Regions from separate parts of the Clostridium nitrophenolicum genome, predicted to be linked through region 3. Evidence: a T-box and tRNA genes for the amino acid it is inferred to sense, from the RefSeq annotation. Region 3 holds a T-box; the other regions hold tRNA genes.
What was found. A T-box is a leader RNA that pairs with one kind of tRNA and senses whether it is charged. The one in region 3 lies ahead of metG (methionine--tRNA ligase), so its partner is inferred to be a tRNA-Met.

Region 1 (3,286 bases), 2.1 Mb from region 3:
ATATTAAATTTTTATACTATAGTCGTATAACGAACTCTATGTTTCAGATGGAGTTTTAAGAGAAATAAAAAGTGTGACTTAAGCTACTTACTAGCATAAATCACACATAAATTCCATAAAACAACATTATTTATATATTTGCCTAAATTATCCGTTCAAAGCCATTTAGCCTTCTAATCCTTCAAAATTAAACAGAGTGTAAACAAACCTTCAAAGTAGAATTACCTACTTTGTCGACTCCTTAGAAAGGAGGTGATCCAGCCGCAGGTTCTCCTACGGCTACCTTGTTACGACTTCACCCCAATCACTAACCCCACCTTCGGCCGCGTCTTCCTTACGGTTAGACTACGGACTTCGGGTGTTGCCAGCTCTCATGGTGTGACGGGCGGTGTGTACAAGGCCCGGGAACGTATTCACCGCGACATGCTGATTCGCGATTACTAGCAACTCCAGCTTCATGTAGGCGAGTTTCAGCCTACAATCCGAACTGAGGGTAATTTTATAGTTTTGCTCCACATCACTGTATTGCTTCTCTTTGTATTACCCATTGTAGCACGTGTGTAGCCCTAGACATAAGGGGCATGATGATTTGACGTCATCCCCACCTTCCTCCCGGTTAACCCGGGCAGTCTCACTAGAGTGCTCAACTTAATGGTAGCAACTAATGATAAGGGTTGCGCTCGTTGCAGGACTTAACCTAACATCTCACGACACGAGCTGACGACAACCATGCACCACCTGTCTTCCTGCCCCGAAGGGCTTCCTCCATTACGAGTAATTCAGGAGATGTCAAGTCTAGGTAAGGTTCTTCGCGTTGCTTCGAATTAAACCACATGCTCCGCTGCTTGTGCGGGCCCCCGTCAATTCCTTTGAGTTTTAATCTTGCGATCGTACTTCCCAGGCGGAGTACTTATTGTGTTAACTGCGGCACAGAAGGGGTCGATACCTCCTACACCTAGTACTCATCGTTTACGGCGTGGACTACCAGGGTATCTAATCCTGTTTGCTACCCACGCTTTCATGCCTCAGCGTCAGTTACGGTCCAGAGAGTCGCCTTCGCCACTGGTGTTCTTCCTAATCTCTACGCATTTCACCGCTACACTAGGAATTCCACTCTCCTCTCCCGCACTCTAGACTTCCAGTTTGAAATGCAGCACCCAAGTTAAGCCCGGGTATTTCACATCTCACTTAAAAATCCGCCTACGCATCCTTTACGCCCAGTAAATCCGGACAACGCTCGCCACCTACGTATTACCGCGGCTGCTGGCACGTAGTTAGCCGTGGCTTCCTCCTTTGGTACCGTCATTATCGTCCCAAAAGACAGAGCTTTACAACCCGAAGGCCTTCATCACTCACGCGGCGTTGCTGCATCAGGCTTTCGCCCATTGTGCAATATTCCCCACTGCTGCCTCCCGTAGGAGTCTGGACCGTGTCTCAGTTCCAATGTGGCCGATCACCCTCTCAGGTCGGCTACGCATCGTCGCCTTGGTGAGCCTTTACCTCACCAACTAGCTAATGCGCCGCGGGTCCATCTCAAAGCGGATTGCTCCTTTAATTAGTTCTCCATGCGAAAAACTAATGTTATGCGGTATTAATCTCCCTTTCGGGAGGCTATCCCCCTCTTTGAGGCAGGTTACCCACGTGTTACTCACCCGTCCGCCGCTAATCCACCCCGAAGGGTTTCATCGCTCGACTTGCATGTGTTAGGCACGCCGCCAGCGTTCGTCCTGAGCCAGGATCAAACTCTCAATTTAAAAGTTTGAATGCTCATTACTGTTGTTTTTGACTACTAACAAGTAGTTCAAAAGAATTGCTGGTTTAGTTTACTTAATAAAAATCATCTTGATTTTTAACCTCTGTTTAATTTTCAAGGATCATCTGTCATTCAAGACAGCTTATACAGTTTCTCATACTTACTTAACTTTGTCAAGAACTTTTTTAAATTCTTTTTGTTAAGTCTAGCTGCTCTTGACAGCTTCATTATAGTATCATACAAGCTAATTTGCTGTAAATACTTTTTGGTTGCGGGGGCAGGACTTGAACCTACGACCTTCGGGTTATGAGCCCGACGAGCTACCAGCTGCTCCACCCCGCGACATTCATTTTTTACTTTTGTCGCTCGCTCTAGCAACGAATGTTATTGTATCATCTTTATAGTTATTAAATATTACTATCAACTGCTTTAGGCTAAGCATACACAGGTAATACTCTAATAACCTCTTGAATCCTTTCTATCTAACATACTGACACACCTGGTCTTGTTGTACCACTCTTTTTTAGTTAAAAGCTGATACATAACATTTACATAATAAAATTATCTATGACTCTCAACTATTTATTTCTTCTTTTCTTTTATGAAAATTATCAACTTAAATTTATATGAACACTAACCAGAAAGTTAACTTACACGTAGGGATATGTTTCCAAAGCTGAAGATAGATTTAAAAACTTTGTGCCAGTCTTAACGAAGAATTTTAAGACAACCTTAGCACCCTTCGATGTGTTTGAGCATAGCGAGTTTATCGAAGGGTCTTAGGTCGTCTAAAACTCGAGCTTTAGACTGGCTAAAAGTTTTTAACGTACTGAAGCTTTGAAACATATCCCGTAGTGTAAGTCAACTTTCGGTCTTTAACCCTATATGTTAATTTATTTTTACTTAAACTCCTGAACTAATTTTTCGAAGGCAGGAATTGATCTTTCAATCATATCAAATTTTACACAATAAGACATTCTAAAATGTCCTGGACATCCAAAGCCACTTCCTGGAACAAGTAATAAATTATATTTCATAGCTCTTTTAACAAATTCTACATCATCATCTATCAATGCTTTTGGGAAAAGATAAAAAGCTCCTTGTGGCTTTACACATTCAAATCCTAATCTTGTTAGATTATCATATAAGAAGTTTCTTCTTTTTTCATATCCAGTAATATCTACCTTAGCGTTTATTGCATCTCCAACAACCTTTTGGAATAGTCCTGGAGCATTAACAAAACCAAGAGTACGATTGCAGTAGGCTAATGCATCTGCAAGAATATCTGCATTTTCTATTTTGCTACTTACAGCTATGTACCCTATTCTTTCTCCTGCAAGACCTAAAGATTTACTAAATGAATTTACTATAATAGTGTTTTTAAAAATAGAAAGCAAACTTGGAACTTTAGCGTTATCATAAACTATCTCACAATAAGGCTGATCTGAAATAATATATATATTACTTCCATATTCTTTCTCTTTTCTCGTCAAAATTTCTTCAATGCTTCTTAAAATCTTCTCACTATATACA
Region 2 (3,286 bases), 2.5 Mb from region 3:
AAAGGTTGTTCTTTGTAATAAAGCATTGGAGGAAGTACTTGAAACAAGTAGAGAAGATATTATTGGCATGAATATAGATAAATTAAAGCAATTGGTAAAAGTTAATGTTATAGAACCTTCTGACTTGACCTTAAAAGATAACACAAAAAAACAGCTTTCTCAGGTATCATTATATTCTTTGAAAGGTAATAAAAAAGATATGCTGCTTGATTTAACTGATATTAGAAATGTTGATGGAGATATAATTGGAAGCATAAGCATAGGCACCGATATAACGGAATTTAAAAAGGAGCAGCAAAAACTAATACAACAGGAAAAGCTGGCGTTGCTTGGACAAATGGGTGCAGAGATCGTTCACGAAACTAGAAATTTTCTTACAACAATTAAAGGGAGGAGTCAATTAATAAGTGCCGTTACACAAAAACAGGATGTTAAGAAACATGCTTTAAAGATAAATGAAGAAGTTGATGAAGTGAACAGAATTATTAGCGAATTCTTATTTCTATCAAAGCCAAGAGAAACTGAGCTGATGGAAGTTTCCATGATTGATATATTTCAATCCATAAAAAGTATGGTTAAGTCATCCTCACTTGTAAAAGGCATTGATGTTGATTTTCAGTTATCCAAAGAAGAGCGTTATGTTATGTGTGATGAATCAGAATTGAAACAGGTTATATTAAATATCTGTAAAAATGCTGTAGATGCAATGACTGATAAAACCAATGCAAAACTCAAAGTTGAAACTGGTTTTAATGAATCAGCAAATGAAATGTTTATAAGAATAACGGATAACGGAGTAGGCATATCGGAAGAAAATTTAAAGAAAATAGGTACACCGTTTTTTACATCCAAAAGTAATGGTACAGGTTTAGGATTGAATGTTTGTTATAAAATAATAAAGGAACATAAAGGGAAAATAGAAGTAGAAAGTATTCTAGGAAAAGGGACAACTTTTTCTATTATATTGCCTTGCATAGAGGATATAGACGATGATGAATTGACATAAAGTTTTCCGAGACTTATCATTTAGTATGCTAAAAGAATTAAGATATCTCTTCTGAAATTAATGGATAAACTAAGTCCGGTGTATTATTATATTAAATAATGAGCATACTAGAGAATAGATGAACATCATTAACAAAAAGTTGTTCAATACAATATATAACATCGCGGGGTGGAGCAGCTGGTAGCTCGTTGGGCTCATAACCCAAAGGCCGTAGGTTCGAGTCCTACCCCCGCAACCAAAAAGTATTGATAACAAATTATAGGAAGCTCTATAGCTTAGCTGCATATTAAGGAAACACTAACAAATTGAAGATTTGAGGTGTCTACTTATATGATACTATTTGAAAGCTGTATAGAGATAAAAACACTAAGTGTATGCTTGGTGTTTTTTTATTAAATGTTCAGTCTACAGGGATATCTTTAGCGGAATATATGAGTGATTTTAATATTGGAGTATCTGTTGAAACTGTTTATGAGGTTAAGAAGATAGATATTTATTACTTTATTGAAGAATAATTTAAAAAAACACTCAGGTAAAACCTAGTGTTTTCAATATGCGACCAAGTCTATAAGCCGAGTTCTGTATTTGACAATCATCTATCTAGGCCTACTGTTACCAGTAGACTCAAGCGATACTAACGAGAAGTGGAACGGGCCGCCCCTTGATACTTCTCAATCTTGCTCCAGGTGGGGTTTACATAGCCGCAAAGTCGCCAATGCGCTGGTGAGCTCTTACCTCGCCTTTCCACCCTTACCGAAACTAGTTTCGGCGGTATATCTCTGTTGCACTTTCCTTCAGGTCACCCTGACTGGGTATTACCCAGCACCCTGCCCAATGGAGCTCGGACTTTCCTCTCCTGTGTTACCACAGCAGCGATTGTCTGACTTACTCGCAGATATTATAATACCACAGCATATATAAAATTGCAAACAGTGTTTAGTGCCAGTATTAGATAATACTAGCTTTATTTCTATTTATCTAAAATAACAATATAGCAAATTACAACTTATTTATACTCACTATGTTGAAGTGTTGTATTAGTTATTATAAAATGGGGATTAATAAGTATGAATTTAAATTAGGGAAGAGGGTAATTGTATGGATAAAGCTAAGTTACAAAGAGAGTGGTTGAAATCTAATTTTAATTTACTTAATAGTATTGAAACAGATCAAAAACAAAAACTACCACAACCGCCACTCCAAAAGTTTGTAGAAGAAGATGCAGAAATAATTGTGCTTCCGAAAGTAAATAAGGATGTAATAACTAAAGAGAATATTTTCGATTGTTTAATGGATAGGAAAAGTAATAGAATTTATACTGAAGAAAGTCTATCCTTAGAAGAACTTTCATTTTTACTATGGAGTACTCAGGGGGTAAAAAAGGTTGTTGGAAAAGTAAATTTTGCAACCTTTAGAACAGTGCCTTCAGGTGGAGCAAGACATCCCTTTGAAACTTATTTAGTGATAAATAAAGTAGAAGGACTAAGAAAAGGAGTATATCGTTATTTGTCTTTAGATCATAAACTTGTCTTTCTGTTTGATAAAAATAACATGGAAGAGGAAGTAACAGAAGCTGTTTCAGGACAAAGATTCCTTGATAGTAGTGCAGTTATATTTATTTGGAGTTGTATCCCCTACAGAAGTGAATGGAGATATGATATATCTGCTCATAAGACCATTCTTCAAGATTCAGGACATCTTTGTCAAAACTTATATTTGGCATGTGAAGCTATAGGCTGTGGAACTTGTGCAATAGGAGATTATAATCAAGAGATAATTGATAAGTTTTTGATGCTTGACGGTAAAGATGAATTCGTTATTTATGCTGCACCGGTAGGAAAGGTTAAAACTGAATGATGTAAGCAAGTGGTGCTGTAAAAGGATAGATAGGGGGAAACTTCACTATTTAACTGAAAACTAAATCTGGTGTATCATGGTGTATCATATAGAAGCTATTGCATCCAGGGATACTTCCATTGATGTTTCCAAGGTTAAAAATTTTTCCGCATGTAGATATTGGCACTCATAAAAAGCTTCCACATATAGTCACAGATAAAGACTTATAGAAACATAATTCCGAATTAGAAAGAATACGTGGTTTTTACATAAAAGGTTTATCTAGAAAGGATTTATCAAGTGATATGAACATTTTTGGTAAAATAAAATATAATATACCAGGAAGCGAACAACAAGTACGTTTCTAAGCATGCTTCATAATTAAAAAGGAGGAAATATCTATGGATTATAATATAGAGACAACTCTTCAACAACAAGGTTGCC
Region 3 (3,286 bases):
GCAAATCTTATCGCTTCTGCTAAATTATACAGTACAGTTCCAAGTCTTTCTTTTTTACTTTCTTCTTTTGCAAGTATCCATGGAGTTGTTTCGTCAATATATTTATTAGCTCTTCCTATAAGCTCCCATATAGTGTCTAGTGCCTCTGGAATTCTCAAATTATCTATACTTTCTTCTACTTTTTTAGGTGTTTTTAATGCAAGATTGATAAGTTCATCATCTATTGATTCTTTTGCTGTCGGAGCTGGGATTGTTCCATCAAAATATTTTTCTATCATTGCACATGTTCTTGATAATAAGTTACCTAAATCGTTTGCCAAATCAGAGTTTATTTTCTTTATGAATATTTCATTATTAAATAATCCATCTGCTCCAAAAGGTATTTCTCTTAAAAGATAATATCTTACAGCATCTGCTCCAAAATGATTTACTAAAACTACAGGATCTACAACATTTCCCTTTGATTTTGACATTTTCCCCCCGTCAACTAAAAGCCATCCATGACCAAATACTTGCTTTGGAAGAGGAATGTCAAGAGCCATCAACATTATTGGCCAGTAAATTGTATGGAATCTCAATATATCTTTACCAACTAAATGTACATCTGCTGGCCAGTATTTATTATATAGGTCGTTATTTTCATTTCCATATCCTAACGCTGTTATATAATTTGCTAATGCATCTATCCAAACATATATAACATGCTTTTCATCAAATGTTACAGGTATTCCCCAATCAAATGAAGTCCTTGAAACACAAAGATCTTGAAGTCCTGGTTTTAAAAAATTATTTAACATTTCATTTTTTCTTGATTCTGGTTGAATAAACTCAGGATGATTTTCTATATATTCAATAAGTCTATCTGCATATTTAGACATTTTAAAGAAATAAGCTTCTTCCTTTGCCTTTTCAACAGGTCTTCCACAATCAGGACAATTACCATTTACCAATTGAGTTTCTGTCCAGAAGGATTCGCAAGGTGTACAATACCATCCCTCGTAAGAATCCTTATATATATCTCCTTGATCATATAATCTTTTAAATATATCTTGAACTGCTTTTATATGATAATCATCTGTAGTTCTTATAAACTTATCATAGCTTACATTCATCATTTTCCATAAGTCTTTAATGCCCGCTACAATTTCATCTACATAAGCTATTGGCGTAATTCCTTTAGCTTCTGCTAATCTTTGAATTTTCTGCCCATGTTCATCTGTTCCAGTTAAAAACATTACATCATATCCTGTAAGTCTTTTAAATCTTGCTAGTGCATCTGCTGCCACAGTAGTATAAGTATTACCTATATGCAGCTTTGCTGACGGATAATATATAGGTGTAGTAATATAATATGTTTTTTTATCCATTTGTTTTTCCTCCCTTTATATCTTTCATATTAAAAAAGCCTCTATATGAAGAAGTTCTTCATATAGAGGCGTGATTACGCTTTACCACTCTATTTCATCTTTACTTCTCAGTAAAGACCTCAGTAAGTAACTCAAACTTTACTTTAAAATTCTAAAGCTTTTTATTACCTTGCAGTATAACGGCTGCTTCCGTATTACCTTACTATTTTTCAGATAACATGCTCAGGAGCCATGTTCATAAACTACACTGTCATCGGCTTTCACCTAACCCGACTCTCTTTAAGACACCTTCATTTACTACTCTTTCCTTCATAGCATTTTAACATTATGATATGTCATATATTTCATAGTGTCAATATGTTTATTAAAATTTTTTGTTCTAAAATAATAATACCCAAAATTATATTTTTTATTCCAATAAAGACTCTAATATTAAAGTCTTATCTAACAGCTGTCCCGCTTTGCCCACAAAAGGTAATCCTTGAGCATCCTCATCTTCTCCTTGGGCTTCATCTATGAACATAATTGTTGCTCTAGGATTTCCATCTCTAAAAAACCATATTAGTTCTATTATTTCCTAAGCTACATTTGTGACAATTTAGACATTCTTCATATAACTCTTTCCATGTCAACAATTCGCTCACCCCAACACCACTTACTTATATAATATTATCATAAAATTAAAACATCAATCTTGCGAGTGTCACAGCCAATATTACACATATCATGTCTGCCATAACTGCTACCCAGAGTGTATGTCTTATTTTTTTAATTCCAACGGCACCAAAATATACTGTAAGTGTATAAAATATCGTTTCCGTTGATCCTATAATTATTGATGCTACTCTTCCTATATAACTATCTGCTCCAAAATTATTTAGTATTTCAGCAAATATTCCCATCGCACCACTGCCCGATAAAGGCTTAATTAATACAAGAGGTACTACTTCTGGAGGTAATCCTATAAACTTAACGACAGGCTTAACTATATAGATAAAATAATCTAAAGCTTTCGATTCTCTAAAGACTCCCACTGCTACAAGCATAGCTAATAAGTACGGGAAAATTCTAACACTTATTGCAAGTCCTTCTTTTGCCCCTTCTACAAAGCATTCATATACTTTCACCTTTTTTATCATTCCATATGTAGTAATCGAAACTACTATAATAGGAATTATTGCTTTTATTATATAATCCATAAACTTCTCCCCTTATAGCACATTAATAAGCAATACAATACGGCTTGTCCAAATTGTCCTTCAAAGTTAAAAATGTTTTTCTAATATTTTGCATAATATAACTGCACATACAGCTACTATTCCAGTTGTAATTATAGCTGGAATTACAGTCTCTGCTGGATTTTTAGAACCTACAGCTGCTCGTATAGATATGACTGTAGTAGGAAATAACTGTATACTGGCAGCGTTTAAAACTAAAAATAACGCCATATCATCACTAGCTTTGTCATTATTATTGCTAAGTCTCTTTAACTCTTGCATAGCCTTTATTCCAAAGGGGGTAGCTGCATTAGAAAGTCCCATCATATTAGCTGTTAAATTCATTACTATTGCACCCATAGCTTTTTCATCTTTAGCTGCACTTTTGAACAATATTTTTAATATTGGTCTAAGAACTTTAGCAAGCTTATCAGTAAGCCCACTCTTTTCTGCAATCTTCATAATTCCACACCATAAACACATAATACCTGCCAATCCTATAACAAGCTTAACTGTTGAATCTGTTGAGGCGACTATAGCTTTTGATATCTCAGCACCTCTACCAGTAAAAATCCCAAATAATATACCAAAGGCCAAAATGAAAAACCATACAACATTAATCACTTAGTTTCTCTCCTTATAAATTTTTCCGTTAGTTAATGTATATGAACAATACCGAGTAGTATTACATACAAAATTTAA

Region 1: it encodes a tRNA-Met, which carries the amino acid that the T-box ahead of metG (methionine--tRNA ligase) is inferred to sense. The anticodon was not compared.
Region 2: it encodes a tRNA-Met, which carries the amino acid that the T-box ahead of metG (methionine--tRNA ligase) is inferred to sense. The anticodon was not compared.

Annotation. Positions count from the first base shown of each region.
Region 1 is NZ_AP042469.1:3,566,494-3,569,779, forward strand. It holds rRNA gene ACZ5N4_RS17020 (16S ribosomal RNA) at 246-1,754, opposite strand; tRNA gene ACZ5N4_RS17025 (tRNA-Met) at 2,020-2,095, opposite strand; gene ACZ5N4_RS17030 (pyridoxal phosphate-dependent aminotransferase) at 2,653-3,286, opposite strand, start outside.
Region 2 is NZ_AP042469.1:2,431,904-2,435,189, forward strand. It holds gene ACZ5N4_RS11350 (MASE3 domain-containing protein) at 1-1,006, shown strand, start outside; tRNA gene ACZ5N4_RS11355 (tRNA-Met) at 1,169-1,244, shown strand; gene ACZ5N4_RS11360 (hypothetical protein) at 1,381-1,521, shown strand; RNA gene rnpB (RNase P RNA component class A) at 1,559-1,898, opposite strand; gene ACZ5N4_RS11370 (SagB/ThcOx family dehydrogenase) at 2,105-2,863, shown strand; gene ACZ5N4_RS11375 (YmaF family protein) at 3,244-3,286, shown strand, end outside.
Region 3 is NZ_AP042469.1:5,707,463-5,710,748, reverse strand. It holds gene metG (methionine--tRNA ligase) at 1-1,367, opposite strand, end outside; T-box leader at 1,429-1,689, opposite strand; partial or broken gene ACZ5N4_RS27235 (uracil-DNA glycosylase family protein) at 1,798-2,002, opposite strand; gene ACZ5N4_RS27230 (spore maturation protein) at 2,048-2,566, opposite strand; gene ACZ5N4_RS27225 (nucleoside recognition domain-containing protein) at 2,633-3,208, opposite strand.